3 regions of the Rhizobium sp. NZLR8 genome follow, and region 2 is predicted to be linked to each of the others. Evidence: predicted binding sites of a transcription regulator. Region 2 holds the regulator's gene; each other region holds the start of a gene.
What was found. The regulator HrcA, encoded in region 2, represses chaperone genes, less so after heat shock. The targets are predictions, from matches to a motif close to GTTAGCACTCNCNNNNNGNGAGTGCTAAC.
Positions count from the first base shown of each region.

Region 1: the regulator HrcA is predicted to act here: its motif matches at 7,624-7,652, upstream of groES (co-chaperone GroES).
Region 3: the regulator HrcA is predicted to act here: its motif matches at 3,713-3,741, upstream of groES (co-chaperone GroES).

Region 1 is NZ_JABDVY010000015.1:24,940-35,252, forward strand. Features, by position in the region: gene HJB89_RS26310 (hypothetical protein) at 78-467, shown strand; gene HJB89_RS26315 (hypothetical protein) at 547-1,392, shown strand; gene HJB89_RS26320 (phosphatase PAP2 family protein) at 1,569-2,120, shown strand; gene HJB89_RS26325 (bifunctional DedA family/phosphatase PAP2 family protein) at 2,131-4,269, shown strand; gene HJB89_RS26330 (dihydrofolate reductase family protein) at 4,623-5,198, shown strand; gene HJB89_RS26335 (DUF1127 domain-containing protein) at 6,242-6,388, shown strand; gene HJB89_RS33850 (2'-5' RNA ligase family protein) at 6,880-7,197, opposite strand; partial or broken gene HJB89_RS26345 (ISL3 family transposase) at 7,237-7,464, shown strand; gene groES (co-chaperone GroES) at 7,705-8,001, shown strand; gene groL (chaperonin GroEL) at 8,067-9,710, shown strand; partial or broken gene HJB89_RS26360 (LysR substrate-binding domain-containing protein) at 10,042-10,313, shown strand, end outside.
Region 2 is NZ_JABDVY010000001.1:808,654-818,966, reverse strand. Features, by position in the region: gene metK (methionine adenosyltransferase) at 46-1,284, shown strand; gene HJB89_RS03980 (tRNA (guanosine(46)-N(7))-methyltransferase TrmB) at 1,293-1,994, shown strand; gene HJB89_RS03975 (DUF1150 family protein) at 2,181-2,438, opposite strand; gene HJB89_RS03970 (Hsp20 family protein) at 2,486-2,911, opposite strand; gene HJB89_RS03965 (nucleoside hydrolase) at 3,150-4,094, shown strand; gene grpE (nucleotide exchange factor GrpE) at 4,137-4,769, opposite strand; gene hrcA (heat-inducible transcriptional repressor HrcA) at 4,938-6,026, opposite strand; gene rph (ribonuclease PH) at 6,153-6,872, shown strand; gene HJB89_RS03945 (VOC family protein) at 6,869-7,294, shown strand; gene rdgB (RdgB/HAM1 family non-canonical purine NTP pyrophosphatase) at 7,295-7,939, shown strand; gene hemW (radical SAM family heme chaperone HemW) at 7,949-9,151, shown strand; gene HJB89_RS03930 (saccharopine dehydrogenase family protein) at 9,213-10,295, opposite strand.
Region 3 is NZ_JABDVY010000003.1:241,038-251,350, forward strand. Features, by position in the region: gene HJB89_RS08660 (LysR family transcriptional regulator) at 1-617, shown strand, start outside; gene HJB89_RS08665 (VOC family protein) at 686-1,066, opposite strand; gene HJB89_RS08670 (transglutaminase family protein) at 1,262-2,104, opposite strand; gene HJB89_RS08675 (DUF1488 domain-containing protein) at 2,098-2,379, opposite strand; gene HJB89_RS33580 (hypothetical protein) at 2,370-2,699, opposite strand; gene HJB89_RS08680 (hypothetical protein) at 2,696-3,025, opposite strand; gene HJB89_RS08685 (hypothetical protein) at 3,022-3,285, opposite strand; gene groES (co-chaperone GroES) at 3,795-4,112, shown strand; partial or broken gene groEL (chaperonin GroEL) at 4,138-5,214, shown strand; gene HJB89_RS08700 (hypothetical protein) at 5,283-5,675, shown strand; gene HJB89_RS08705 (S1C family serine protease) at 6,017-6,922, opposite strand; gene HJB89_RS08710 (PLP-dependent aminotransferase family protein) at 7,211-8,614, shown strand; gene HJB89_RS08715 (DUF983 domain-containing protein) at 8,957-9,325, shown strand; gene HJB89_RS08720 (LysR family transcriptional regulator) at 9,295-10,221, opposite strand.

The DNA of each region.
Region 1 (10,313 bases), on a different contig from region 2:
CGGCGGCAGCGAGGGGCAGCCGACCACCCCGAAGCCGATGCAGGCGTGACGCGTTCCAGAATTTAGGGGATTTTTGAATGAGACAGATCTTTCTCGCCATCGCGCTCATTATTGCTCCGGTGGCGGCTTTCACGGGTTTTGAACTCTATGCCAACAATGCGCCGGCCAAAACGGCAGACCTCGGTGATCTCTCATCGTTCAAGACCATCGTTGCCGACGTTCAGGCCCTCGCTGCCAAGGGTGATCTGACATCGGCCGCAAAGCGGATCACGGACTACGAGACCGCATGGGATCAGGCCGAGAGCGCAATCCGTCCGCTGAATCCGAACGACTGGAACAGCATCGACGCTGCCTCCGATGCTGCGCTCAAGGCGCTACGCCAATCGGCCCCGTCGGCCGACAACGTCAACAAGACGCTCGCCACCCTTATGGCGGTTCTCAATCATCCGGCCCAGCCATCTCAGTAGGCCGACGCGAACCGTTGTTCCGCGCCCTTCGCGCCGCTCAACCGCGAGACGTTTCATCGCCCATTCAAGGATACTCGCCATGCCCGCTACGACAGAAACCGCGAAAGCTGTTGTCTACAATCGCGTTCCCCGCGTCACGGCCGACTTTTGGCTCATCAAACTGATGGCCGTTACCATGGGCGAAACGGCGGCCGATTATCTCAACATGCAAATGGGCTTGGGACTGACGGCGACATCGCTGATCATGTCAGCAATTCTCGCCGGCGCACTGGTTTGGCAATTTGCCCAGAAGAAGTATGTTCCTGCCGCCTATTGGCTTTCGGTGGTGCTCATCAGCATCGTTGGCACATTGATTACCGACAACCTGGTCGACAACTTCAATGTACCGCTGCTGGATACGACCATCGCATTCTCGATCGCCTTGGCGCTGACTTTCCTACTCTGGTTCCAGACAGAGCGTACGCTTTCGATCCACTCCATATTCACCAATCGACGCGAGGCCTTCTATTGGCTCGCTATCCTGTTCACCTTTGCGCTCGGCACTGCGGCGGGCGATCTGGTCGCCGAGAAGTTCGCGCTTGGATATTTGGCGACCGGCATCCTGTTCGGGATGATCATCTTGTCGCTCAGCATCGGCTATTTCTTCCTGGGTCTCAACCCGATACTCGGCTTCTGGCTGGTCTACATCCTGACCAGGCCCCTGGGAGCTTCGTTCGGCGATCTGATGTCTCAGCCCGCGCAATATGGCGGCCTCGGCCTCGGCACGATCATAACGAGTGCAATCTTTCTCGCCGCGATCGTCACGATCGTCGCCTTCATGAGCCTGCGGCACGGAGGTGACGAATTGGTCGTCGTCGGTCAAGATGGGGCGCTGCTGGCGGTGGGTGAGGGCAAAAAGCTGATTGCCGCCAACGACGGACTCTGAAGCGGTCGACAGCGCACTTTGGGACATCACCGGCCCGCGGCGACATTCCTTGCTGGCGCCGCTTTCGTGGCTGTCACAATCCGAGCGCAGGTGGAGATCCAACCAATATCCAAGCGTCAGTTGACTAGCCGAGATTGATGTCTTCGGGGCTGCAAGGGTTGAACTGGAGTGTGACAATGTATGGACTCGACGTAGCTGTAACTCGTGCCATTAATGGATTGGCGGGACATAGCGCTGCGATCGACTACTTGATGGTCTGGATCTCCGGTATCGGCGTCCCGGTCATGGTGATGGCGGTAGCCCTGCAATGGTGGCGCGGGTCTGACAGGCCGCATATACGGCATGTCATCGTGGCGGCAGGCTTCTCGTTCTTGCTGGGACTCGGCCTCAACCAACTCATTCTTCTCTTTATCCACCGGGCTCGTCCCTATGACAGCGGAGTAACAAACCTGCTGATCGAACGGAGCGCCGACTTTTCGTTTCCCTCCGATCATGCAACGGCGACCTTTGCGATTGCGGCCGCTTTTCTCCTTCACGGCGCCCGACGCTCCGGATTTGCCTTCCTTGCGGCGGCGTGCTTTGTCACCTTCTCCCGCATTTACATCGGGACCCACTACGCCAGCGACGTCTTCGGCGGAGCACTGACCGGTGTCATCGCAGCACTCATGGTCCTTGCAATATATCGCGAAGGCACCAAAGCTGACCGCCTGATCACTCGAATCTTTTAGGTTACCGGCAATGCTCGCGGGGTTTCTCTCATCGGTGATCCATTGGCTGAGCGCGCATTCCCATATTGCCTACATTGCAGTGTTCCTGCTTGCACTCTCCGAGTCGATCCCAATCATGGGCGTCGTTGTCCCCGGCACGGCGGTCATAATTGCCTTAAGTGCGCTAGTGCCGAATGGCGTTCTCCTCCTCTGGCCCTTGATGGCCGCAGCGACTTTTGGCGCGATCGTCGGAGACGGCTTATCATTCTGGCTCGGCCACCGATACCATCGCGAGATTCTCTGCCTCTGGCCGCTAAAGCGATACCCGGAGCTGATCGAGCGTAGCGAAGCCTTCTTCAAGCGGCACGGTGACAAGAACGTGTTTATCGCCCGTTTTGCGCCTGGTGTTCGAGCATTCATCCCGCTTCTCGCGGGCATGCTCGGGATGCCCGTCAGGCGGTTCTATGCGGTCAACATCACTTCGGCCCTGGTGTGGGCACCGTCACACATTCTACCGGGCGTTCTCGTCGGTGTAACGTTCGGTGCTCTTGGCTCGGCAGCAAGGCCGTTGGCAATCCTTTTAGTCATTCTGCTCGCAACGGGTTGGGTGACGTGGCGTCTTGGGCGGTGGGTATTAAGGCGAGGTTTTCCCCTTCTGGAGGTTCTCGTCACAGAGGCACGAAGGTGGTCTGAGACCCGCAACACGTGGCTCAGCCGCCGTGTCGGCGACATGCTCGATCCGGCGCGCCCGGAAGCGTGGGTTCTCGCCATCATGCTTGGCTTACTCGGCGGGGCCGCCTGGTTGTTCCTCGGCATTCTCGAAGATGTGGTCAATGGTGATCCGCTGGTTCTCGCAGACCACGCCATTTATAACGCATTGCAGGAGGTTCGCACGCCGCTAGGCGATGCGATCATGGTTGCCATCACGGAGATTGGTGACACCAAAGTTGTGGTGGTCGTCACCACAGTCATATTCCTATGGCTTGCTTGGAAGCGGGCTTGGCGCACGGCTGCCTTCTGGCTGGCTGCTGTCGGTGGCGCGTCGGCTCTCAATACGGTCATCAAGGTGGCACTTCACAGGGCAAGACCGGATGAGCTGTTGTATTCCGGTTGGAGCGCGTTTTCTTTTCCGAGCGGCCATAGCACGACGAACATGGCGCTCTATGGCTTTCTTGCATTTCTGATCGCCGGCGAGCTTCGCCCAGCACTGCGCGTCTTGATCGGCACGGGAGCCGCAGTTCTTATCTTTATGATCGCGTGCTCGCGTCTATACCTCGGTGCACATTGGTTCTCCGATGTGGCCGGCGGAGCGGCGGTTGGATCCGCATGGTTTATTCTGCTCGCCATCTTTTATCTGCGGCGTCCGGTCGAACGAATAGGATCTTCAGCGCTGCTCGTGACCGCGTCCGCAGCCATTATCCTTGCAGGCGCCGGCAACATCTATCACAGCCACTCCACTGATATTGCGCGGTACGCGGCCAAAAACGCGATACATGCGCTCGCCGTTGCTGATTGGTGGACGACTGGTTGGCAGACCCTTCCGGACCGTCGGGTCGATCTCACCGGCGAAGTGGAAGAGCCGCTCACATTCCAGTGGGCGGGGAGCCTGCAGGGTTTGCAGGATCTTTTGCAGCAGGACGGTTGGAGGCCATCCCTCGGTTGGACGCCAGTCACTGTACTTAAATGGCTCACCGCGTCTACAGATACCACCGTTGTTCCGGTGGTGCCTCATTTTGCCAGCGGCCGTCTACCGGATATAGCCTTCGTTCGGTCCTCAACCGCGCTGGCCCCGTCGACCGCGCGGCTCGTTCTCCGTCTTTGGGAAACCGATATGAAGCTCGAGGATAGAGAGCAGACCCCGCTTTGGGTGGGTTCGATAACGGAGGCGCGGATCTACCGACTACTATCGCTAGTTACAATGGTCTCGACACAGCCTGATTTCACCGGACCACGGGAAGCGCTGGCGCGATCACTTCGGGAAGGACATCTCGTGTCGCGCGATGAAGTGGAGGCCAAGGGAGGATGGGACGGGCGTGTTCTGCTGGCTCGCCAGAAGGCATCTCATCCGCCCCCGCTCCTCCCTAGCAACCCGGCCCAGCCGGTCGGATCGGGGGCTGATCCGAGGAACAAGTGTCGCGTTTCTAATTGGCTGGAACCGTCGCGGCTCTAACCAGCTTTGACAACACTGGGATAGCGGGTCAACGGGTCTGGCACGGCGATAGCTTTCGAGGCCAGCGCCCGGCTTGTTGCAATGGCGTTCACGGTTTAGGCCAGGAACATCGCATAATGGATCGACCGGAACACACAAGCCGAAGTGGGGAGGGGCGGAGAGCAGTCTTTAGGAGCGGCTTCATTCACCTTGCGTGGCTGCCGGAATCTGCTGCGGATAGATGCCGTGCATCACAGAGGAGTTCGGACGCTTCAAGAGGCCGCGACGAGTTATTTTTTGTCCCCGATGTAGATTTGACCGACTCTCATTCGTCATGAAGGCGTAACCGCAACCGATCGGTCACGGAGATGCAAATGACCAAGGTCGCTTTCAATATCAGCATGTCGCTCGACGGCTTCATTACCGCAGGAAACCAGACCAGGGAGGAACCACTCGGCAAGAACGGCGAATTTCTTCACGAATGGTTCTTCAACAGCGGTGCAGAGGGCGATGCATATGTGCAGCGCCTCACCAGCAATGTTGGCAGCGTGATCTGCGGGCGCAAATGCTATGACGACTCGATCCCATACTGGGATGAGAACGGGCCGACGGGGCCGTTAAAGCTGCCGCTTTTCGTCGTCACTCACCGGCCGTTACTCGCCTCGCACAGCACTGGAATCTATCACGCGGTTGGGACAATTCCCGACGCGGTGAAGCAGGCGAAGTCGGCGGCCAGAGGCAAGGATGTGAGCCTCATGGGCGGAGCCGACGTCTTTCGCCAAGCACTGGCCGGCGGGCTTGTCGACGAGATCGAGTTGCATATCGTGCCGGTGCTCTTTGGTGCTGGGAGTCGCCTGTTCGACACGCTGCCCAACCAGATCAAGCTTGAGCCCACCAGCATGCTCGACACGCCACTCGCTCGGCATATCGCCTATCGCATTGTGAAGTAAGCGAACGCAACCAGCCCTGTCTGACCAGGGTCCAGTCCCACAAATACCGTTTATGCCCCGCGCCGCCTCAAAAGACGTGGTCGACGGTTCGATTCCCTTCAAGGCGACCGGTGGATAAACGGACAGCAAGCGGAATAATTTGCGCCGCGAATGGGACGCTGACAGTTCGAATCCCACAACACAGAGTTTCGCTAAGTCATTTCCCTCGAGATCCCATGCGGCTTACCGCTAAAACTCCGCATCAGGTGTCGAAAGACGACGCGAAGTTCCGCCGGTACATGCCGCTTCGTCGGGTAGTCGGCCTGTAAGATGAGGTCGCGCGTTCTAACCTCTCGGCCACAGAGCTATTTTTGGCTGCAACGCGCTCGGTGGCTCAAGGCTTAGAGAGCAAGATGGACGAACGCGTTCACAGCGTGCTTTTCAACTGGTATCCGGCCCGGTCTGACGAGTCGCGATCAGAACGATGCAGGTTAATAATTCGCGATGCGTCCTTGGAGCTTATCCCGTGTTTCTTCGCGAAGTAATCGACATCGTAAGGATCGGAGATTTTCCTGCGTGTCTCCCGTTCGGTCAGAGGATCTCGCCGCATTTTGGTCTCCTTGGGGCAATTTGGAATTTGCCATCCGACGATGGCTGCGCCGGACCAGTTTGGCGATAGTGAAGATCGTTTCTAACCCCTTTGGCGAGCTTTCTGCTCGGAGTGTTGCAGGGAAGACTCAAGCTGTTCAGGTCTAAGCCAAAGCAGCGCCTGCGAACGTCCTTTGGAGGCATCAATTCTGCGACCCTACCCATGGCGCGGACGCTGGAGCATGCCTGCATGTGGCTGAGCCTCTGCGATCAAGCGCCTCACGGCCTTCGATCGGTTCAGGGCTCGATCTGCATAGCGTTCAAGCAGAACCCCTCAAACCTTTGCGCCAGACGCATGGGTGGCGTGAGTTATGGTCACTGTTTTAAACCGATTGAAAGGACTATATTCCAATCATCGAAACGACGCCGGGACCAAGGGTTGCTGACGTCAAAAGCTCTCCGGAAAGGGGATTATTATGAACGTAGCACGCTCTTTCAACAACTGGCGCAAGTTCCGTCAGACCGTTACCGAACTTGGCCGCATGTCCAGTCGCGAACTGCAAGACCTTGGCATTGACCGCGCGGATATTCGCAGCGTTGCCCGCGCATCGGTTGCTCGCTAACAGGGGTACTTGCCCACTTTTGATTGCTTCTACGCCCGCTGATGATGCGGGCGTTTTCGTTTCAAGATAGTGAGAGCTTATCTCATTCAACTTCACGCTTTTGCGAGATATGGAGCTATGGCTCTCGCGCATACCTGCACTGCAGCATTGAGACTGTTAAATCCGCGACGATAGCATATCTTAATCCTCATCGAAGCAATGCACCTCCTCCCGCAGAGCTTCGTGTTTCAGACGGCCCACTCCTCCTCCCAAGGGACGTCTATTGGAACAGCGGCACTCCTCCTCCCAGTCGTTGTTCGGTTCTTTTCGAAAGCCTGCCGCACCTCCTCCCGCGGCAGGCTTTTTCGTTTTGGGACGGGCGTTCGTCGGTGTCGCTTGGCAGTTTGAGGGGTAATTGTGGACGAGAGCACCGAACCCCACTTGAAAACCCCTCAGCGGCTCGTATTAGGCTGACTGTGCAGCAGCTCCGGCCCCTGGTGCGGTGATCCGTGTCAGGGAACCTTGCCAAACATCGCGAACGTTTCGTGCTGCCACGGACCATTCAGATGCCGCCACAGATCAAGGCCGACAATCTCGATAGGATGCGGTCGAAATTCTCTCACGAGCGACACGTGCAAAGTATCCGCTACCAACCTCGAGACCTTGTTCTGGATCGTGATGTGGGGCTGCCACTTCTGCATGTCCTGGCCACCCAACCAGGGGATGAACTCACCCCTCAGCTTGGCGTGGATGCCCTGAAGGTCCGGGCTGGCAATCGTGAAGGCAACGCCAGTGCCGAGATGACGAAGGCCACTGACGTCGGCTGTGATTGGGCTATATTTGGCTGAAGCCTATTCGCCAGGCAGGTGTTCGATACGGTCCATGCCCTGAGCAAAGAAGGTTTGTCATGCTCCGAGATAGCACGTCGCACCGGATATGGCCGACACAGCATCGCGAAATGGCTGACTTTCGAATCCCCACCCGATCGACGCAGGGCTGCACTGCAGCCCACATTCCCTTTATACTTCGAAGCGTTTCTTACCCAGTGTTGGAAAGATGGCAATCGCTGCGGGCGGTATCTGTTTCACGATATCAGGCATACATACGCGCCGATGCATGAGAGCATATACATCTCACGTCGATTTCGACCCTTCTTGCAGACTTGGCCCTAGCGATCTAGGTGCGCTACCGCGTACGGTCTTCGACCGCGCTGCAACGCAATGGGCTCGACAAATACCGGCATGACACGAATCCTCGCTGGCACTCTCAACGCAAGACTGCTAAGGTGAGGTATCGGGATTGGCCATTCGGCCGCGACCCCGTTGAGGAACCCCAAAATGATTAATACCATTTTCCGGCCGCTGCACGACCGCGTCGTCGTGCGCCGTATCGAGGCTGAAGCCAAGACCAAGGGCGGGATCATCATTCCCGACACCGCCAAAGAGAAGCCGCAGGAAGGCGAAATCGTCGCCGTCGGCACCGGCGCACGCGACGAGAGCGGCAAGATCGTTCCCCTCGATGTCAAGGCGGGCGATCGCATCCTGTTCGGCAAGTGGTCCGGCACCGAGATTAAGTTCAACGGCGAAGACCTGCTGATCATGAAGGAAGCAGACGTCATGGGCGTCATCGCCTGATCTTCGGCCGCTTCCTTATTTCCTTTTGACGAAGACCATGGGGCCAATGGCCCGGGAGTTATTCCATGTCTGCGAAACAGATCAAATTCGGCCGTGATGCACGCGAGAAGCTGCTGCGGGGCGTCGATATTCTTGCCGATGCAGTGAAGGTCACGCTCGGTCCGAAGGGCCGCAACGTCGTGATCGACAAGTCCTTCGGCGCACCGCGCATTACCAAGGACGGCGTCGCTGTCGCCAAGGAAATCGAACTGGACGACAAGTTCGAAAACATGGGCGCCCAGATGGTCCGCGAAGTCGCTTCGAAGACCAATGACGTCGCTGGCGACGGTACCACCACAGCTACCGTTCTCGCCCAGGCGATCGTTCGCGAAGGCGGCAAGGCCGTTGCAGCCGGCATGAACCCGATGGACCTGAAGCGCGGCATCGATCTCGCCGTTACCGCGGTCGTGAAGGACCTGCTGGCCAAGGCCAAGAAGATCAACACATCGGAAGAGATTGCCCAGGTCGGCACCATCTCGGCCAATGGCGAGAAGGAAATAGGCCAGTATATCGCCGACGCGATGCAGAAGGTCGGCAATGAGGGTGTGATTACCGTCGAAGAAGCCAAGACCGCCGAAACCGAGCTCGAAGTCGTCGAAGGCATGCAGTTCGATCGTGGTTATCTTAGCCCCTATTTTGTCACCAATGCCGAAAAGATGGTGGCTGAACTGGAAGATGCCTATGTGCTGCTGCACGAAAAGAAGCTCTCCAATCTGCAGGCCATGCTTCCTATCCTGGAAGCAGTCGTCCAGAGTGGCAAGCCGCTGCTCATCATTTCCGAGGACGTCGAAGGCGAAGCTCTCGCGACGCTCGTCGTCAACAAGCTGCGCGGCGGCCTCAAGATCGCTGCCGTCAAGGCTCCTGGCTTCGGCGACCGCCGCAAGGCCATGCTGGAGGATCTGGCGATCCTGACCGGCGGCACTGTCATCTCCGAAGACCTCGGCATCAAGCTCGAAAACGTCACGCTCGAGATGCTCGGCCGTGCCAAAAAGGTCTCTATCACCAAGGAGAATACTACCATCGTTGATGGTGCGGGCACCAAGGCGGATATTGACGGTCGCATCGGCCAGATCAAGGCTCAGATCGAGGAAACCACCTCCGACTACGACCGCGAGAAGCTGCAGGAACGCCTTGCCAAGCTCGCTGGCGGCGTTGCCGTCATCCGCGTTGGCGGCTCGACGGAAGTCGAAGTCAAGGAAAAGAAGGATCGCATCGACGACGCGCTCAACGCCACACGCGCGGCTGTTGAAGAAGGCATCGTTCCAGGCGGTGGCACAGCTCTGCTGCGCGCTTCCATCGTCCTCGATATCAAGGGCGAGAATGACGACCAGAACGCCGGTATAGCGATCATCCGCAAGGCACTTCAGTCGCTGGTTCGCCAGATTGCCGAAAACGCCGGTGACGAAGGTTCGATCGTGGTCGGCAAGATCCTGGAAAGCAATACCGACAACTTCGGTTACAACGCTCAGACGTCTGAATATGGCGACATGATCGCCATGGGGATTGTCGATCCGGTAAAGGTTGTGCGCACCGCCCTGCAGAACGCGGCTTCGGTTGCCGGCCTGCTGGTGACCACAGAAGCCATGATTGCCGATCTGCCGAAGAAGGATGCTACCGGCGGCGGCATGCCTGACATGAGCGGCATGGGCGGCATGGGCGGCATGATGTAACGGGTCCGCTCCGGAGCTCCCGGAATTACTCCGCAGCTTGGGCTTTTATCAAAGCCCAAGCTGCGCCAATAAAAAGCAAGACGTTATAATATCCACGGACCGCGTCCGCGGCCGAGCGGCAGATGGCAATTGCCACAGGATGCTGAGTTACCAGTCGCGGGTCCAGGTCACCGTTTGTGATCCTGTGGTAAGACCCGCGAAGCGGCTCACAGTGCCGGCGCCCGATACCTATCGCGCCAATGGTAGTAACCGGCTGCGCGCCCCGCGGTCCAAAATCGTCCTGCTCAACGCGGCTGACAGTGTTCGCGGTAACTTTTGCTAGATCGCCTGATCGGTCGCCGGCAAGACGGCGCGAAAGATTGCGATCGGTACCGTCTATCCCGCCACGATCGGCATGCTGCCGTCCTTCCTCTCAGGCATTGCCCGCAAATATCCCGATATCCGCCAGCATATCGAAAGCGGTACCACCGATGACAGTATCCGCCATATCGAGGCAGGCCGCATCAATCTCGGCTTCATCCGGCAGGTGGAGCGGCTCCTTACGCTTCTTTCTCGTTATCTCCTGGCCGTTCCAGGCCATTGTCCGCCAAGAGCGAGACCGCC
Region 2 (10,313 bases):
TGAGTACCTACTAGCGAGCTTTTGTTCTTTGAGGGGAATCCCGGAATGCGCGCGAATTATCTCTTTACCAGCGAATCTGTTGCCGAAGGTCATCCGGACAAGGTTTGTGACCGCATCTCCGACGAGATCGTCGATCTGGTCTACCGCGAAGCGGCCAAGACCGGCGTCAATCCGTGGGGCGTTCGCATTGCCTGCGAAACGCTGGCGACGACCAACCGCGTCGTCATCGCCGGTGAAGTCCGCCTGCCGCCGAGCCTGATGAAGAAGGACAAGCATGGCAAGGACGTCATCAATCCTTCGAAGTTCAAGGCCGCCGCCCGCCGCGCCATCAAGGATATCGGCTACGAGCAGGACGGCTTCCACTGGAAGAAGGCAAAGATCGACGTGCTGCTGCACTCGCAGTCGGCCGACATCGCGCAGGGCGTCGACAGCGCCGCCGACCAGCAGGGCGACGAGGGCGCCGGCGACCAGGGCATCATGTTCGGTTACGCCTGCCGCGAAACGCCGGACCTGATGCCGGCGCCGATCTATTATTCCCACAAGATCCTGCAGCTGCTGGCAACTGCCCGCAAGAAGGGCGACGGCGAAGTCGCCAAGCTCGGTCCCGACGCCAAGAGCCAGGTGACCGTGCGCTACGTCGACGGCAAGCCGTCGGAAGCAACCTCGATCGTGCTTTCGACCCAGCATCTCGACGAAAGCTGGGATTCGAACAAGGTCCGCGCCGTCGTCGAGCCCTATATCCGCGAAGCGCTCGGCGAACTGAAGATCGCTGACGATTGCAATTGGTACATCAACCCGACCGGCAAGTTCGTCATCGGCGGGCCGGACGGCGATGCGGGCCTCACCGGCCGCAAGATCATCGTCGACACCTACGGCGGTGCGGCTCCGCATGGCGGCGGTGCGTTCTCCGGCAAGGACACGACGAAGGTCGACCGTTCGGCTGCCTATGCCGCCCGCTACCTCGCCAAGAACGTCGTCGCCGCCGGCCTTGCCGACCGCTGCACGATCCAGATCTCCTACGCGATCGGCGTCGCCCAGCCGCTGTCGATCTATGTCGACCTGCACGGCACCGGCAAGTTCAGCGAAGATCAGGTCGAAGCGGCGATCCGCAAGAACATGGACCTGTCTCCCTCCGGCATCCGCCGCCATCTCGACCTCAACAAGCCGATCTATGCGAAGACCTCTGCCTACGGCCATTTCGGCCGCAAGGCCGGCCGCGACGGCTCGTTCTCCTGGGAGCGCACCGACCTCGTGAAGGCGCTCAAGGAAAGCGTGAAGGCCTGAGATAAAGCATGACGGATATGGAACGCCGCGGCCGGGCGACGGAAGCCTTCTTCGGTCGCCGCAAGGGCAAGGCCCTGCGCGAACAGCAGGCCGAGACGCTGAACAGTCTGCTGCCGGCATTCCTTATCGATCTTTCAGCGGCTCCACTGGGGCCGCTGACTTCCCTCTTCCCGGCTCCGGTCGAGAGATTGCGGCTGGAAATCGGTTTCGGCGGCGGCGAACACCTGATCCACCGCGCCCTCGAGACACCTTCGACCGGCTTCATCGGCGTCGAGCCCTTCGTCAATTCCATGCAGAAGCTGTTGTCGCGCATCGGCGAAACCGGTGCGCGCAATATTCGCGTCTATAATGACGACGCGACGCAGCTGCTCGACTGGCTGCCGGCCGCTTCGCTCGATCAGATCGATCTGCTCTATCCCGACCCCTGGCCGAAGCGGAAGCACTGGAAACGCCGCTTCGTCTCGAAGACCAATCTCGACCGCTTTCATCGCGTGCTGAAGCCCGGCGGCCTGTTCTGCTTTGCCTCCGACATCGACACCTATGTGAACTGGACGCTGATCAAATGCCGCGACCATGGCGGCTTCGACTGGATGGCCGACAATGCTGCGGATTGGCTGACACCCTACGAGGGCTGGCCGAGCACGCGCTACGAGGCCAAGGCACGGCGCGAGGGCCGCTCTTCGGCCTATCTGACATTCGGGAAGATCTGAGGGCCAACAAGATCTAACGACAGGTCGCAGCAGAGATCTGCCGGCCTTTCCACCTCATCGAATACGGAAAAAACGTCTAACGAGGCACCGCGCCCATGTCGCGGCATCCGCCGCGAGCGCATCCAAATCGAATAGCATGAGCATGCACCGCAAGAGCGGTGAAACGCGACAGACTGCATTCGACGGTCAGTGCAGGCTGACCGTCTTCAGTTCGTCCTCGGCAGCCTTGAAGAAGGTGCTGGAGCGATTGTCCGTCAGAAGGATGGGCGTGCCGTCGGCGCCGAAGAGCGCCCAGAGGTCGACGTTCGGATCGATATCCGGCGCCTCGGGAAAGCACTTGGCGACCTCATCGGTACGCATTTTTCTGATATAGGCGACCTCGCCGCTGCCGATGTGGGCAAGCTCGGATTTGGTCAAGTGAGACGTGGCTTCTTTCATCAACATTCCTGTTCCTCCGGAAGAAGGGACCAACGGTTCGACAAACCGTTGTGCTACTCTGAGACCGAAATGTTAATTTTCTTGACCATGCGCGCGGGTTCCGGACGAATTAGATCGACGGAGAGCAGACCGTTCTTCAGGCCGGCTCCAAGCACCTGCATGCCGTCGGCAAGAACGAAGGTGCGCTGGAACTGGCGGGCGGCGATGCCGCGATAGAGATAATCCCGTTCACCCTGCTCCACCTGGCGGCCGCGGATCAGAAGCTGGTTCTCCTCGATGGAGACATCGAGTTCCTCCTCGCCGAAACCGGCCACCGCCAGCGTAATGCGCAGACGTTCCGGCGCGCCGCTATCGGCGCCGATGCGTTCGATATTATAGGGCGGATATCCGTCGCTCGCCTTGGAAATGCGCTCCAGCGTCTTTTCCATGGCATCGAAGCCCAGAAGCAGCGGGCTGGCGAAAGGGGTAATGCGGCTCATTTCTTTTCAAGTCCTTGATGCAAGCGACCATCCCGGACCTTAAGGGCAGCATCCGGATGCTACTAATATGGGGACAGCACTCCGGCGCTGCAAGACGCAGGCGACGTCCCTGCCCCATCCCTCAATTTTAAGGTGGTGGCGGTCGGCTGCTTGACAAAGCGCCTGCTGCCTCGCATCAAAACGTGCCGGCGCGGAATGTGCCGATTTGTGACGAGAAATGAAGAAAACGGTGCATCGGATGGCAAACGCAAGAAAGATCATCATCGACACGGATCCCGGCCAGGACGACGCGGCCGCCATCATGCTGGCCTTCGGCAGCCCCGAGGAGCTGCAGGTACTGGGGATCACCACGGTCGCCGGCAACGTGCCGCTTTCGCTCACCAGCCGCAATGCACGCATCGTCTGCGAGCTCTGCGGCCGGACGGAGACGAAGGTTTTCGCCGGCGCCGACGCGCCGATTGCCCGCAAGCTGGTGACCGCCGAACATGTGCACGGCAAGACCGGCCTCGACGGTCCTGATCTCGCCGAGCCGACGATGGCGCTGCAGCTCGGCCATTCCGTCGACTTCATCATCGAGACGCTGCGCCTGGAGCCGGAAGGCACGGTGACGCTCTGCACGCTCGGGCCGCTCACCAATATCGGCATGGCCTTGCAGAAAGCACCCGATATCGCCCCGCGCATCCGCGAACTGGTGATGATGGGCGGCGGCTTCTTCGAGGGCGGCAACATCACCCCGGCGGCCGAATTCAACATCTATGTCGACCCCGAGGCAGCCGATATCGTCTTCCGCTCGGGCGTCCCGATCGTGATGATGCCGCTCGACGTGACGCACCAATTGCTGACCCGCAAGGACCGGGTCAAGCGCATGGCCGAGATCGGCACGGCGCCGGCAAAGGCCATGGTCGAGATGCTGGAATTCTTCGAGCGGTTCGACATCGAGAAATACGGCTCCGACGGCGGGCCGCTGCATGACCCGACAGTCGTCGCCTACCTGCTGAAGCCGGAGCTTTTCAACGGCCGGGACTGCAATGTCGAGATCGAGGTTCACTCCGAACTCACCGCCGGCATGACCGTCGTCGACTGGTGGCATGTCACCGAGCGCAAGCGCAATGCGAAAGTCATGCGCCACGTCGATGCGGACGGCTTCTTCGATCTTTTGATCGAACGCTTCGCCCGCATCTGATTTTTTGGATGTCCGTCTCTTGAAGAGAGGACAACGGCAACCTCAGGCGTCCTTCTCGTCGAAGACCGAATTGGTCTCGGCTTCGGCCGGCTTCGGGCCGCCCTTGGCAACGCCGACCATGGCTGGGCGCAGCACTCGCTCGCCGATGGAAAAGCCTGCCTGCACGACCTGGACGACGGTGTTGTTCGGCACGTCGGGGTTCGGCACCTCGAACATCGCCTGATGGAAATTCGGGTCGAACTTCTGGCCGACCGGCTCCAGCTTGCGAACGCCATGGCGTTCGAGAGCCGACAGCATGGCGCGCTCGGTCATCTCCACACCCTCGATCAGCGTCGTCAGGCCGGCATCGGCCGCGTCCTTGAGCTCTGGCGGGATGGCATCCAGCGCCCGGCGCAGATTGTCCGAGACGGCAAGCATGTCGCGGGCAAAACCGGCGACGGAATAGGACTTGGCATCCTTGACCTCGCGCTCGGTGCGCCGGCGCAGATTGTCCATCTCGGCAGCAAGGCGCAGATAGCGGTCGCGCAGTTCGCCGTTTTCGGCTTTCAAAAGCTCGAGCGGGTCCGGCTGGGTGGCCTCTTCCTGCGCAATATCGTTCTCGACGTAGGCGGCAGCGTCGGCTGCGGCATCGGCCGCAGTTGCGTCAGGTCCGTTTTTCGTCGTGTCATCGGTCATGACGGTCTCCGGTTGGTGTCTTCAGATGCGCCCGATATCGAGGTTTGACCGAAAAAAATCAAGTCTGCGTGACAAAGAAGCGAAAATTCTGCGCCTGTACAGCGCCACTCTCGTCAGATGCCCAACGGACGCTGTCGAACTTTGAAGGGCTGCGACGTCAAAGCGGCATCAAAGGGGATTGCGCGAAAGGCGGGAGACGAGCTGGGCGGTGTAGTCCACCATCGGCACGATGCGGGAATAATTGAGCCGCGTCGGACCGATGACGCCGACGGCGCCGACGATACGATCGTCATCGTCACGATAGGGCGCGACGATGAGCGAGGAGCCTGACAGCGAGAAGAGCTTGTTTTCCGAACCGATGAAGATACGCACGCCCGAACCGGTTTCGGCGAGATTGAGGATCTCGATCAGGCTGTCCTTCTTTTCGAGATCGTCGAACAGCAGGCGCAGCCGGTCGAGATCCTCGGCGCCGGCGAGGCCTTCGAGCAGGTTGGCGCGGCCGCGGATGATCAGCTGCGTCGGCTTTCCCTCGTCCGGGCTGCCGGCCCAGACAGCGATGCCGCGCTCGACGAGATCACGCGACAGGGCATCGAGCTCGTGACGGACGTTATCCTTCAGCTGGCTTAATTGTTTGCGGAGCTCCGGCAGGGTCTGGCCGGACATGTGGGCATTGAGAAAATTCGCCGCCTCCGCCAGCTGCGAGGAGGTGACCCCCGCCGGCAGCTCGATGATTCGGTTTTCCACCTGATCGTGATCGCCGACGAGCACGGCCAGCGCCTTTGTCGGTTCAAGCCGGATGAACTCGACATGTTTCAGCACCGGATCGCTTTTCGAGGTGATGACCAGGCCGGCGCCGCGCGAAATGCCGGACAGCATGCGGCTTGCCTCGTTCATCATCGATTCCACCGGATTGCCGCCGCTTTCGGCCCGCACCTGCCGATCGATATTGGCGCGGTCCTCGGCGGAGAGATCACCGACCTGCATGAAGGCATCGACGAAGAAGCGCAGGCCTATCTGGGTGGGCAGCCGGCCGGCGCTGGTATGCGGCGAATAGATGAGGCCGAGATCCTCGAGATCGCTCATGACGTTGCGCACCGAGGCCGGCGACAGCGACATCGGCAGCAGGCGGGACAGATTGCGCGAACCGAGCGGCTCGCCGCTCTCCAGATAACCCTCGACGATGCGGCGAAAAATTTCCCTGGAGCGCTCGTCGAGCGCAGCAACGGCATCCGAAACCGATGTCGACCTGATGCCCATGAACCTCTCGAACCCGCGCTGATGATATTTCCCGAAAGTAAGTCAAACTCGCAGCCGTGGCAAAAGGGAATTTGCAAATGAGCGCCGCCAATCGTAGAAGCGGTCAACAAACCCCAGGAGATAAGAATGCGGCCTTCAGGCAGAAAAATCGACCAGATGCGCAAGGTCTCGTTCGAGCGCAATTTTTCCAAGCATGCGGAAGGCTCCTGCCTGGTAAAATTCGGCGATACGCATGTGCTCTGCACGGCCAGCCTCGAAGAAAAGACGCCGCCATGGCTGCGCAATTCCGGCAAGGGCTGGGTCACGGCCGAATACGGAATGCTGCCGCGGGCGACCGGTGAACGCATGAAGCGCGAGGCCGCCGCCGGCAAGCAGGGCGGCCGCACCCAGGAAATCCAGCGGCTGATCGGCCGGTCGCTACGCGCCGTCGTCGACCTGCAGGCGCTCGGCGAACGGCAGATCACGCTTGATTGCGATGTCATCCAGGCCGATGGGGGCACCCGGACGGCTTCGATCACCGGCGGCTGGATCGCCCTTTACGACTGCCTGAAATGGATGGAAAGCCGCAACATGATCAAGGTCGACCGGGTCCTGAAGGATCATGTCGCCGCCATCTCCTGCGGTATCTTCGCCAGCCAGCCGGTGATCGATCTCGATTACCTCGAAGATTCCTCGGCCGAGACCGATGCCAACTTCGTGATGACCGGCACCGGCGGGATCGTCGAGATCCAGGGCACGGCCGAAGGCACACCGTTCAGCGAGGGCGAATTCACCTCGCTGATGCAGCTTGCCAGAAACGGCATCGGCGAACTGGTCGCGCTGCAGAAGCAAGCCGTCGAAGGATGAACCCCATGCTGGAAGGCATGTTGGAAACGGCGCTCTATGCACGCGATCTCGATCAGGCCGAGACGTTCTACGAAGACGTTCTCGGACTTGAAAAGATCGCCCGCGCCGCCAACCGGCATGTCTTCTTCCGCTGCGGCCCCGGCGTTCTGCTGATCTTCAATCCTGAGGAAACGGTGAAGCCGCCGGCGCGGGATGCCCTGCAGGTGCCGCCGCACGGCACGACCGGACAGGGCCATGCCTGCTTTCGGGTGTCCGGCCGCAACATCGATGCGATGGCCGAACGGCTGAGAACGGCCGGCGTGGCGATCGAATCCGAAGTGCACTGGCCGAATGGCGGCCGCTCGATCTATTTCCGCGATCCTGAGGGCAACAGCCTGGAATGCGCGGAGGCGAAAATCTGGGGCATCGAACAGGACATCTGAATGCGCAAGCTTGAAACGAAGACCATCGTCGTCGCCAGCCACAATGCCGGCAAGATCCGCGAGATCCAGGAACTGATCGGACCGCTCGGCTTCACCGCCAGATCGGCTGCCGAGCTGAATTTCGTCGAACCGGAGGAAACCGGCACAAGTTTCGAGGAGAATGCGACGATCAAGGCGGTCGCCTCGGCCAATGCCGCCGGCATGCCGGCGCTTTCGGACGATTCCGGGCTGGTGGTCGATGCGCTTGACGGCGACCCCGGTGTCTACACCGCCAATTGGGCGGAGACATCAGACGGAACGCGCGATTTCGACATGGCGATGGCCAAGGTGGAAAAGGCACTGCAGGATGCCGGCGCGACCAAGCCGGAACAGCGTACCGCGCGTTTCGTCAGCGTGCTCTGCCTTGCCTGGCCGGACGGCCACACGGAGCTGTTTCGCGGCGAGGTGGAAGGCAGCGTCGCCTGGCCGCCGCGCGGCACCCAGGGCTTCGGCTACGATCCGGTCTTCCAGCCCGAGGGTTACGACATCACCTTCGGGGAAATGAGCAGCGAGGAAAAACACGGCTGGAGCGCCGGCAAGCCGCAGGCGCTGTCGCACCGGGCCCGCGCCTTCAAACTCTTTGTCGAAACCTGCCTGGAGGCATAGGATCACTCCGTGGACAATTTCGACACGCCAAGCCTTTCGCGCGACGCCGCGCTGCTGCCCGATACCGGCGAGCCCGGCTTCGGCGTCTATGTGCATTGGCCCTTCTGCGCGGCGAAGTGTCCCTACTGCGACTTCAACAGCCATGTGCGCCACCAGCCGGTCGATCAGGAGCGCTTTACGGCGGCCTTCCTGAAGGAGATGGCGACGGTGCGGGCGATGAGCGGGCCGAAGACGGTGACGAGCATCTTCCTCGGCGGCGGCACGCCCTCGCTGATGAAACCGGAAACGGTCTCCGCCATTCTCGACGGCATTGCGCGGCACTGGCATGTGCCAGATGGCATCGAGATCACCATGGAAGCCAATCCTTCGAGCGTCGAAGCCGAACGCTTCCGCGGCTACCGGGCGGCGGGTGTCAATCGCGTCTCGCTCGGCGTGCAGGCGCTGAACGACCGGGATCTAAAATTCCTCGGCCGGCTGCATGACGTCGCCGACGCGCTGAAGGCGATCCGGCTGGCGCGCGACATTTTTCCGCGCATGTCGTTCGATCTGATCTACGCGCGGCCGCAGCAGACGGTCGAGGAATGGGAAAAGGAGCTGAAGGAGGCGATCTCCTATGCGGTCGACCATCTTTCGCTCTATCAGCTGACCATCGAGGAAGGCACGCCCTTCTACGGCCTGCATAAGGCCGGCAAGCTAGTCGTGCCGGATGGCGAGCAATCGGCAGTGCTCTACGAGGCGACGCAGGAGATTACGGCGCGCGAAGGCATGCCCGCCTATGAGGTTTCCAATCACGCCCGGCCGGGTGCGGAAAGCCGGCATAACCTGACCTATTGGCGCTACGGCGATTATGCCGGCATCGGCCCGGGCGCCCACGGCCGGCTGACGCGTGGCCCGGAGAAGCTCGCGACGGCGACCGAGCGCAAGCCGGAAGCCTGGCTCGACATGGTCGAACGTGACGGCCACGGCATTCTCGATGAGGAACGACTCGGCTACGAGGAACAGTCCGACGAGTTGCTACTGATGGGGCTGCGGCTCAGGGAGGGCGTCGATCTTGCCCGCTGGCAACAGCTTTCCGGCCGCGACCTCGACCCGAAACGCGAGGAATTCCTGCTTGAACACAAATTCATCGAGCGGATCGGCAATTCACGCCTGCGCTGCACGCCGTCCGGCATGCTGATCCTCGATTCCGTCGTCGCCGATCTCGCCTGCTGACGCCCACGCAATGCATTGGTCCAGCGCGGCCGACATCGCGGGCCGCGCCGGAAAGCATTTCTCAGCCGTGGCCGGTGGCGCCCGCCTTGAACAGGCTGCCGGTCGGCGTCTTCAAAAACATCTCCAGCGGAATATGCTCCTGGTGCAGGAACCCGGTCGCCGGCAGCAGGCCGTCGCGGACCATTTCGATGACGGCAACAACGGAGGCCGACGTCGTCCAGGCGATCGCCGTGCGGCGTGCGCCGGCAATCTCGATCGGGTAATAGGCGCGGACGAACTCCTTGCGGCGCAGGCTGCCGTTCTCCGTGCCCTCGGCGGCGACGTGGACATAGACGACATCGTCTTCAACAGGCGGCTTGGCATTGGTCAGGATCTCGCCGGCGAGCTTGCGCTTGTCGCGCATCAGAAGCTCGTGGAAGAAGAAGTTCATCAGCTCCATATGGCCGGGATACCGCATGGTCTTGTAATCGAGATTGTCGATCTTGCCGAGCATCGTGTCGCACATCGTGCCGAGACCGCCAGACGTCGTGAAGGCTTCGAGCTTGACGCCTCCGACATAGACGGTCTCGTGCCATTCCATCGGCGAGACGAGCTTGCGCACCCCGCCCTCGATGACCTCGCAATCGTTCAGATATTCGTTGACGACGCCCTCAGGCGACCAGTTGAAGGCATAGCCGAGCAGTCCGGTCGGATGCTGCGGCAAGGCGCCGACGCGCATGCGGATCGAACGGCAGCGATCGAAGCCGTCGGCAAGGCTTGCGCCGACGATGCCGACGAAACCCGGCGCCAGGCCGCATTGCGGCGCCATCAGGCCGCGGGCGGTCTTTGATAGTTCGATGATGAAATTGGTGGTGGGAACGTCTTCGGTCAGGTCGAAATAATGAATGCCGGCCAGATGGGCGGCGCGCGCCAATTCGATGTTCAGATGGTAAGGCAGGCAGGAGAGCACCGCCTCGACATTCGACAGCAGCTCGCCGACCACCTGCGGGTCGGAAATATCGCCGGCGCGGCACTTGAAGGGAACGTCGCTCAACGGCAATTGCGCATCGACGCCGATGACCTCGAAGCCGCTTTCATGCAACAGCGTCGCCGCCAGCCGTCCGACCTTGCCCAGGCCGAGAACGGCGATCTTTTCGAAACTCATTCATTCCTCCCACGCGCC
Region 3 (10,313 bases), on a different contig from region 2:
TCGGCCCGCTTGCCGCCCGTCTTCTCCAGCTTTCGCCGGGCGCCCGGCTGATCGGCATCGCGTCCGAAAAGCGCGATGCCGCCCGCCGGTTGGACGAGGGGGTCTTCGACTTCAGCGTTTCCGTGCATGACGAACCGGCCTCCTGGCACATCCGCGCGCCGCTGTTCGACCAGGCCTCGATCTGCATTTACGATGACGCTCAACTCCGACTGGAGGCGCCGCTGAGCCTTGAGGATTTCGCCACTGTCGCCCATCTCACCGTCTCGTTCGAAGGCAATGCCTCGACCAGCATCGACACCGCACTGAGCCGCACCGGCCATGTCAGGCGTGTGGTGGCGACGGTGCCGCGCTTTTCCGCCCTGCCGACGGCGTTGCGGGCGATGCCCGCCATCGCCATCGTGCCGGAATCGATCGGTCGCTGCATGGCGCAACTGCATGGGCTGACCATCTCAGCGCCGCCGCTTTCGCTGCCGGCCGATCCGGTGACCATGCTCTACCGCCGGGTCGACCAGGCCGACGGCCGGGCGCGCTGGTTCCGCCGCCTGTTCCTCGACGTCGCCGGCGAGGCGCTCGTAGCCTCCGGCTGCCGCGTCTCGATCATCAGAGCGGCGGCCTAAGCAATTCCAGGAAAAGTGCGAAGCGGTTTTCCGTCTGGAATTGCGTAAAAATAAAATGCTGATCCCTATTATAGCTCGCCTTTGTGGAAATAGGCTTCGAGGCGGTAGCCATCCGGGTCGATGATGAACGCGGCGTAATAAAAGCGTCCATAATCCGGCCGGATACCCGGTTCGCCATTGTCGGTGCCGCCGGATGCGACTGCGGCCGCGTAAAAGGCATCGACCGCCGCCTCGTTCGGCGCGACGAAGCAGAAATGCAGCCCGGATCGCATATCGGCAACAACCGGTTGCTCGACCTGCATCACCCAGAGCCCGACCTGTTCCGGGCCGTAGCCGATCATCTTGTCGGAATTGGATAGGCGCTCATATCCGAGCGGCGCCAGTGCCGCATCATAGAAACGGCGGGCTCTTTCCAGGTCTTTTACGCCGATGGAGATATGATCGAACATGGACTGCGAACCCCCTATCTTCTGCTAATCCCCAAAGGACTGCTCACACCCAAGATGGCTCGACGCTAAAATCTTTCAACCGCTGTCTCAAAGCATGTCGCGCAAAACTGCGCTTGCGGTCGACCATTCCGGCCGCGCCTTCCGCCTGCGGCAAAGCCTGTGGCTGGACATTGCCGCATCCGCCCAGGTCTCGTTCTAAACGGCGCCCTCAGCGACGCTTTGCATGTGCTGCAGGTTCGTCACCTCATAGGTCCAGACTCGAAACGCCTTCAGCACATGCGGTCCGAAGGAATTGATGAGCGGTATGTCGGCGGCGTCGCGCCCGCGCGCGACGATGATACGACCGATCCGCGGCGTGTTGTTGCGCGGATCAAATGTATGCCATGCGCCATCAAGGAAGACCTCGATCCAGGCGCTGAAGTCCATCGGATCGACGACGGGAATACCGATGTCGCCGAGATGGCCATTGATATATCGCGCAGGAATGTTGAGGCAACGGCACAACGCCACCGCGAGATGCGCAAAGTCGCGACAGACGCCGACACGTTCGTGGAACGCCTCGAAGGCTGTCCGCGTCGATCGCGCCCGCATGTAGTCGAATTGGATATAGCCGTGAACGAAGTCGCAGATCGCCTGAACGCGGCCCCAGCCGGATGAGACGGTGCCGAACATATCCCACGCGATTTGACTGAGACGATCCGTCTCGCAATAGCGGCTGCCCATCAGGTAGACGAGGCAATCATCCGGCAACTCCGAAACCGGGATTTCCCTGGCGCCTAGCAGCGACCTGTCCGGTTTGCCGTCGTCTTCGATCGTCGCATCGCCCCATATGGTCAGGTCGCCCGCTGGGGCAACCAGCCGAAGACAGCGGTTGCCGAAGAGGTCGCGATAAGTCGAAGTGGCAACATCGGGCGTGGTGAATACCGTTTCCGGAATTCTGATGTCGGCCGCACGATCCTCATGAACCGACAACAGACACACCAATGCGGTCGGCTGCGGGCAGGTCAGCGTCATTTCATAGCCGTAACGGATCAACATGGAACGTTCTCCGCCGCAGTTGGAGTGTAGAAGGCGCGGCGGCGGCAGGAATAGGCTTTGTGTGCCACGTGCTGAATCGAGTTGCGCAGGGCGTCGAAAGACGAAAGCCACCTCGTTTCCGAAGGCTCGGTTCTTTGCAATGCAGCGTCGGATTTCGCCAGCGCGCCAGCCTCGATGAAGAACAATACCTGGAACATGCCGTCATGGCCGACAAAGCGCACAGCATTTCTCACCGAATCGAAGCTGCGGCTTTGGCTCAGAAAAGCTAGCGCCATGGTTGAACCGGCGGGATCTCACAAGCACTCCGGGCGGCGTCCGACAGCCTCAGCCATTCCTTCCGATATCCTATGCTGAGAAGATTGAAGGACATCATGTCTCTCCTGGCCTCCGAACGGCTCTTGCCGATCATGACATGGTCGGCGTGCACTGGAACGCTCGCAGAGACACGATAGACGGTCCACGAACGGGCGGATTCGATCCGGCGGTCGTGTTCGATCTCCATGGAGTAGCGGCCGTGCGCACCACATTTGCTTTCCCATGTGCAGACGGCAAAGGCATTCCGTCTTCGTTCGGCTTCGTCTTCATGGCTGTTCACGATGTCAACCTTTCGTCATTCGGGCCATTGCCAAACGTCCTCTCGATCAGTGTTGCGCCGCTGCCGGCGGGCGATAGGTTTACCGGTTCCAGGCTATCTTCCGTCGCGACCCGCTCATGACGTTCATCGTCACTGCGGATGCGGTATTGCAGCACATTTCCTCTCAGAGGCAGCGTGGCGGTAATGCGGTATGTGTCGGGGAGCTTGGAGGGGACTCCTAAGAACCTGGCCTTCAACCGGACAGGCTGCCCCACCTTGAAGATATGTGTTGCTTCCTCGCGTCGGATTGAGCGTCCATTGCGTTGCGGGATGCGGGTAGCGGTCATGACGGTTTGTGGTCCTTTTCGAGTGCGCTTTCGAGATCTGACAGGTGGATTGGCACCATCTGCTGCGTCGAACTCTGCCCGGCGATCGCCGGCAGGTGGATAAAGGCGCCGACCCGTCGCCAGGCAAGCCTGGAAACGCTATCGATCAATTCCTCATCATGATCGACGCGGTATTCTCCAGCTGGCTGCGCCCCGTCGAAACCGGGCAGGCGGAATGGAGACGAAAAGCGGACGACCGTTTGTGTGGTGCGACTTGTCACGGCTGAGGCCTCCGCAGGAATACATCGATGCGTTTCCTGTATCGTTGGGATCCGAACCGGACGACCTCGAGGCTGCCGGTACATCCGCGGTCAGCGCCGAGCTCATTCCGGATCGGAATAGGCGAAATCAACGCCGGAACGACGTATAGATCGCATCGAGAATTCAGTGGTGATGGCGGGTCGTAGGTCTCTGACACCGCGAAGCCAAATCGGCCAAATCGACGAGGCCAATCATTGCGCCTCGATTGAGTTTAAATCAAGATAAATTCAGAATTATCTATGAAAAACGCTAAATTAACTCTTCGCTCACCCAGATAAATGGAGCGCGATGGCTTGAAAAATTCTATCCATTTCCTGATTATTACAAAATATCCCGTCGGATTGATTTCATGAATTTTTCAAAAAATTTCCCGCGCGAACATTATTTCTTGGCACTCCTATCAATCGAGTGCCACGAGAGTTATTTATAGGCTGCAGCCGCCATAAGCGCCGGCAGCAGAAAGATCTCTATGAAATTCCGTTCACTTCACGACCGCGTCGTCATTCGACGTGCGGAAGGCGATGTCAAATCCAAGGGCGGGATCATCATTCCAGACGCCGCTAAGGAGAAGCCGCAGCAAGGCGAAGTGGTCGCGGTCGGCCCCGGCCTGCGCGACAAAAACGGCAATCTGGTCCCGCTCGACGTTAAGGTCGGTGATCTCATTCTGTTCGGAAAATGGTCGGGGACGGAGGTCACGATCGATGACGAAACCCTTCTGATCATGAAGGAAACCGACATCATGGGCATTGTCGAAAAGATCGGAGAGGCCTCTCAAAAAGCCGCCTGATCGATCGCATTCCGATCCGTATCTCAAGACCGAACTCGACGTCGTTGAGGGCATGCAGTTCGACCGTGGCTATCTCTCGCCCTATTTCGTGACCAATGCCGAGAAGATGCGCGTGGAGCTGGAGGAGCCCTACATCGTCGTTTACGAGAAGAAACTCGGCAGCTTGCAGTCGATGCTCCCGATCCTGGAGGCCGTCGTGCAGACCGGCAAACCGCTTCTGCTCATCTCGGAGGACGTCGAAGGCGACGCACTGGCGACGTTGGTCGTCAACAAGCTGCGCGGCGGGTTGAAGGTCGCGGCCGTCAAGGCGCCAGGCTTCGGCGACCGCCGCAAGGCCATGCTGGAAGACATTGCCGTGCTCACGGCCGGCCAGATGATTTCCGAGGATCTAGGCATCAAGCTTGAGAACGTCACGCTCGATATGCTCGGCCGCGCCAAACGCGTGCTGATCGAAAAGGATAGCACCACGATCATCGACGGTTCCGGCGAGAAAGCGGCCATCCAGGCCCGCATCCAGCAGATCAAGGCGCAGATCGACGAGACCACCTCCGACTACGACAAGGAAGAACTGCAGGAACGGCTGGCGAAACTCGCCGGTGGCGTTGCGGTCATCCGCGTCGGCGGCGCGACCGAGACGGAGGTCAAGGAAAAGAAGGACCGCATCGATGACGCGCTGAACGCCACTCGTGCCGCGGTCGAAGAGGGCATCGTGCCCGGCGGCGGCGTGGCACTGTTGCGCGCGAAGTCGGCGCTAACGGGACTGACCGGGGAGAACGCCGACGTGACAGCCGGCATCTCGATCGTGCTCAGGGCGCTCGAGGCCCCGATCCGGCAGATCGCCGACAATGCAGGGTTCGAGGGCTCGATCGTCGTCGGAAAACTCGCCGGCAGCAATGATTACAATCACGGCTTCGACGCACAGACGGAGACCTATGTCGATATGATCGAGGCCGGCATCGTCGATCCCGCCAAGGTCGTGCGTACGGCTCTGCAGGACGCCGGCTCGATTGCAGCACTTCTGATCACCGCCGAGGTGATGATCGCCGACATCCCCGCAAGAGACTCTGCCCCTGCAGCCGGAAGTGGCGATATGGGCTATTGAGAACACCTGAGCCGTTTGGCCAGGGTGGTCCGACGGTGGAACCCGAACAACAGAGAGGGAGAATTCCAATGTCCATGCAGAGCAGCAGTAAGACATCGATCACCCAGCGTTTCGACAGTTACCAGCCATCCAAAACGTTACTCGTCTGGGCCTGCGTCGTCACAGCGATCGCCACGATGATTATCGGCTTCAGCTGGGGAGGTTGGGTCACAGGCGGCACGTCGAGCAAAGCGGCCGCCGCCGCCAGCGACATCGCACGCGGGGAGCTGGCGTCGGCCATTTGCGTCGAGCGGTTCAATGCGGCGCCGGATGCGAGTGCTAAACGTATCGAGTTCAGGGCGATTACCGAAGGCTACAAGCAGCGTCAGTTCGTTGAGGCCGGCGGTTGGGCGACCATGCCGGCGCAGACCTCAGCCGACAGCCGAAGTGTCCAAGGCTGCGCCACTGCGCTTGCCGTCTAACATCGTTTTTCCAGAGCGCTCCGATATGTGTGCGGAGCGCTGCCACCGTCAAAGCTGGAAATGACCAAAGCTGGAAATGACCAATGATCCGTTTCGTGAAAAAGAGCGACCCGCAGCCAGCCGCAGAAGACGCCGGCGAGGACTGCTTCGAGAAAGTCCGCGAGGCAGCAGCCGATAGGCATAAGAAAGCAGCCAACGATAGCCTCCGTAGCCGGGCGCCGCGGGCGGCGGAAGATGACGACCGGCTTATCGGAAATGGCGTCCTTGAGTCGGCCTCCAGACAGGCGGGATGTGGCCAATTTGGATAAGCGCCGGCGGTCTTCACGACGCCTGGAGCGACCTTACTGCAGCTGCGGCTTCTTGAGAAAGCTGTTGCGGTCGGCGGATTTGATGCGCAGCCAGGCTTCCCGGCCGTTCCTGAGTATCCGGATCGGAATCTCAGCGCCGGCCGGGCCGCTGCTCCAAACCTTGCGATAGAAGTCGGCCAGACCATCGACCTCTTCGTCGCGGATCTCCGAGATGATGTCGCCCTGTCGCAGGCCGGCCTTTGCGGCCGGACCGTCTTCGGCAACGCTCATCACCACCACGCCGCCATTGCTCTCGGCGGAGAATGCGCCGAGCCAGGGCCGCGGCGGCTTGTTGACCCGGCCGCGGTTCAGCAGATCGTCGAGGATCGGCGGCAAAAGGTCGATCGGCACGACCATATTGATATCGGCGACCTCGTCGCCCTGGCTCATCTGCAGGCGAAGCGAACCGATGCCGAGAAGCTTGCCGTCCGAACCGATCAGCGCCGCACCGCCCCATGAGGGATGGGCCGGCGCCGTGAAAATCGCTTCGTCCAGCAGATATTCCCAGTAGCCGGCGAATTCCTGCCGGGCGACGATGTTTGCCTCGACGAATTCTCCGATGCCATCGGCAAGCACGACGGGATCGCCGGCCTTGGCGCTTGCCGCGTCGCCGAGATCCACGGCCGGCGCATCAAGGGGCCCAAGCGCCTGCACCAGGCCGAAGCCGCTTTCCTGATCATAGGCGAGTGCATGCGCGGGAACGACGCGCCCGTCATGGGTGGTCAGCCAGACCTCTTCGGCCTCGGTGATGAGATAGCCGATGGTCAGCACCAGCCCATTGTCGCGAATGACCACGCCGCTGCCCTCCCGGACAATGCCCAGCGTCTCCGCTGTGAAGGCATCTTCCGGAATGGAAGAACGAACGGCCACGACTGACCGCAAAATCGGATCGATATTCATGCTTTCATCCCGATGAGGCACCGGCGCGAAAGGATGAAAGCCGGCGCATTTCACCCTGAATAAGTAAGAAGACGGACGGGTGGCGGCAAGGCTGCAGCGGATGGAATTTCCAAATCGGGGAAACCCAGGGGATGCATTCAATGCGCGATCAAATACGTTGTAAATGGCCGTTCCGTGCCAAGGTTCGGCACAACCAAACTTGTGGACGCGATATTTTTGATGACAGCGTCACCGTGCAACAATATACGGTCAATCCTATCAGGAATCAGGCTGACACGGATTTACGACATGAAAGACTGGCATCCCGATCTCAGCCGCAGCAGCAGCCCTCGTTATATGGCGATCGCCGATGTGATCGAAATGGATCTGCGCAGCGGCCATCTGGTGGCCGGCGACCGGCTGCCGCCGCAACGCGAACTCGCCAAGCGGCTGAATGTCGATTTCACGACGGTGGCGAGAGGTTATGTCGAGGCGCAGAAGCGCGGGCTTGTCGATTCGCATGTCGGCCGCGGCACCTTCGTCACCGGTGGCGCCGATAAGGAGCGCCAAGGTTTCGCGCCCGGCGCCGCCCCCGATCCGCGCCGCGCATCCGTCGTCGATTTCTCGATGAACATGCCGCCGGAACCGAACGATCCGGAACTGCTCGCCCGCATGCGCGAGGGCATGTCGGCGGTGGCCGCCAACCTCATTCCGCTTCTGCGCTATCAGGGTTTTGGCGGCTCCGGCATGGACAAGGATGCCGCCGCCGCCTGGCTCAGCCGTCGCGGGCTGGTGCCCTCGCAGGAGCGGATATTCGTCACCCCTGGCGCCCATCCGGCCCTGCTGGCGATCTTCGGCCTGCTGGCAAAGCCGGGTGAAACCGTGCTTTCGGAAATCATTACCTATCCTGGCATGCGATCGATCGCTGCCCAGCTGCGGCTCAATCTGACCGGTCTGCCGATGGACGAGGACGGTATCCTGCCGGACGCTTTTGCCGAGGCCTGCGAGAGATTGAAGCCGAAGGCACTCTATCTCAATCCGACGCTGCAGAACCCGACGACGCTGACGATCCCGGCCAAGCGCCGTGAGGAAATCTCAGCTGTTGCCCGCAAATACCACGTGCCGATCGTCGAAGACGATGCCTACGGCTTCATTCCGCTGCAAGGCCCGGCGCCCCTCGCGGCAATAGCCCCCGATCTCACCTGGCATATCGGCGGACTGGCGAAATGCATCGGCGCGGGTCTGCGCCTTGCCTATGTCGTGGCGCCGGATAGCAAGGCCGTTTGGCCCTTCGTCAGCGCCATGCGCGCCAACAATGTCATGGCCTCGCCGCTGACCGTGGCGCTCGCCACCCGTTGGATCGAGGACGGCACCGCCGATACGATCCTGCGTTTCATCCGCGCCGAGGCCGCCGCCCGCCAGCAGATGGTCGCTGCCATCCTGCCGGCCGACAGCTACCGCGCCGATCCGATCAGTTTCAATATCTGGCTGCCGCTCTCCAACGGCTGGACCCGCTCCACCTTCGGCAGCCACACCCGCTCCTCCGGCATCGGCGTCGCGGCAAGCGATGTCTTCACAGTCGAGGGGACGGCACCCGAGGCCGTGCGTGTCTGCCTTGGCGGGCCGATCACCCGGGAGAAGCTGCAGGGCGCGCTGGAGTTCATGGCCCATGCGCTTGAGGGCCCGCCGGAAATGGCGGCTTCGTTCTTCTGACGTTCAAGCCTCGTGGCTGACGCCGTCGACGCATCCGAAAGCCGGAAGCGGTCGGGGTAATCGGCCGCGCCATGATTCACCCAAGATGAAGCCTAATGCATGTCGCCCGGAAGTGTGCAGCGGTTCCGGGATAAGGACATGCATAAAAACAAGAGCTAATGCGCATCGCATGAATCTAGTCCAATGCGACGCGCATTAGCCGTCAGCTGCCGCCAGCCGGCGGGACTGTGCGGCATTCTGACGAATTGACTGGTAATGTCGAGATGATGCAGTTATATTGAATGCATACATTGCTGAGCATTGATTGACTCGATGTTCCGCGCAGAAAAAGGCGATATCATCATGGAGACCGAATACCCCCCGCTTCCTCCGCTGCAGACCGGCATCAGGGGACGCTGCCCGCGCTGCGGCCAGGGCCATATGTTCAAGGGCTTCCTGACCTTGCAGCCGGAATGCGAGGCCTGCGGCCTCGATTATTCCTTCGCCGATCCGGCTGATGGTCCGGCTTTTTTCGTCATCTGCTTTGCCTGCATACCGAGCGTGCTGCTCGGCGTCTGGCTGGAGGTCGCTTTCACGGCGCCGATCTGGGTGCAGCTTCTGGTCACCGGCCCCTTCATGCTCGCCACCTGCATACCGCCGCTGCGGCCGCTGAAGGGCTGGCTGGTCGCCAGCCAGTATTTCTACAAGGCGGAAGAGGGCAAACTCGCCTGAGATCTGTTCAGCGTCGCGCGCAGGCGCGGCGTGGCGAAATTGATGAGCGCCCGCAATTTCAGCGGCACCAATCCCTGCTGGGGATAGACGAGATGCACCGGTGCCGGCGGCGGTTCGAAATCGACAAGCAGCGGCGTGAGTTGACCGGCCATCTCAGCGCCTGCGGCCTGGTAGGAAAGTACCCGGGTGATGCCGAGGCCGGCGACCGCCGCATCGACCGCAGCCTCGGCGGTGTTGACGCCAAGCCGTGAGCGGATCGGCACGATGAGGTCACGTTTTCCCTCGGTGAATGTCCAACTCAGCGTCGAGGCCATGGCCTCGAAGGTGACGCAGTCATGGGCGGTGAGATCGCCTGGCTGCTGAGGTGCGACGTGCCGCGTCAGATAATCCGGGCTGGCATAGACCGTCCGGCGGATTGCGCCGAGCCTGGTGGCGATCATGTTGCTGTCCGGCAGGTTGCCGATACGGAGCGCCACATCGATATGATCCTCGACGAGGTTGGACAGCCGGTCGCCAAGCATCAGCCGCAGATTGATATCGGGGTAGGCCTTCAGGAAATCCACCACCACAGGCAGGACATGCAGCCGCCCGAAGACGATCGGCGCAGTCATCGTCAACTCGCCCTTCGGTACGCTGTATTCACCGGCCGCCGCCCGTTCCGCCTCTTCCACCCGATCGAGAATTTCCCGCGCCGCCTCCACATAGGAGCGGCCTGCCTCCGTCAGCGCGACCTTCCTGTTGGTTCTCTGCAGCAACTGGGCGTTCAGATGTGCTTCCAGTTCGGAAACCTTGCGGCTGACAGTTGCCAGCGGGGACCGCAGATGCCGGGAGGCGGCCGACAGGCTGCCCTGTTCGACCACGGCAAGAAGCACGGTCATGGCGTCGAGGCGGTCCATCCTATCCTTCCATAAATTGGGAATATACCTTCCAGAATAGCACTCTACTGCACGCAAATGGAAGGCAATAAATTATGCCGCAGATGGTTCGA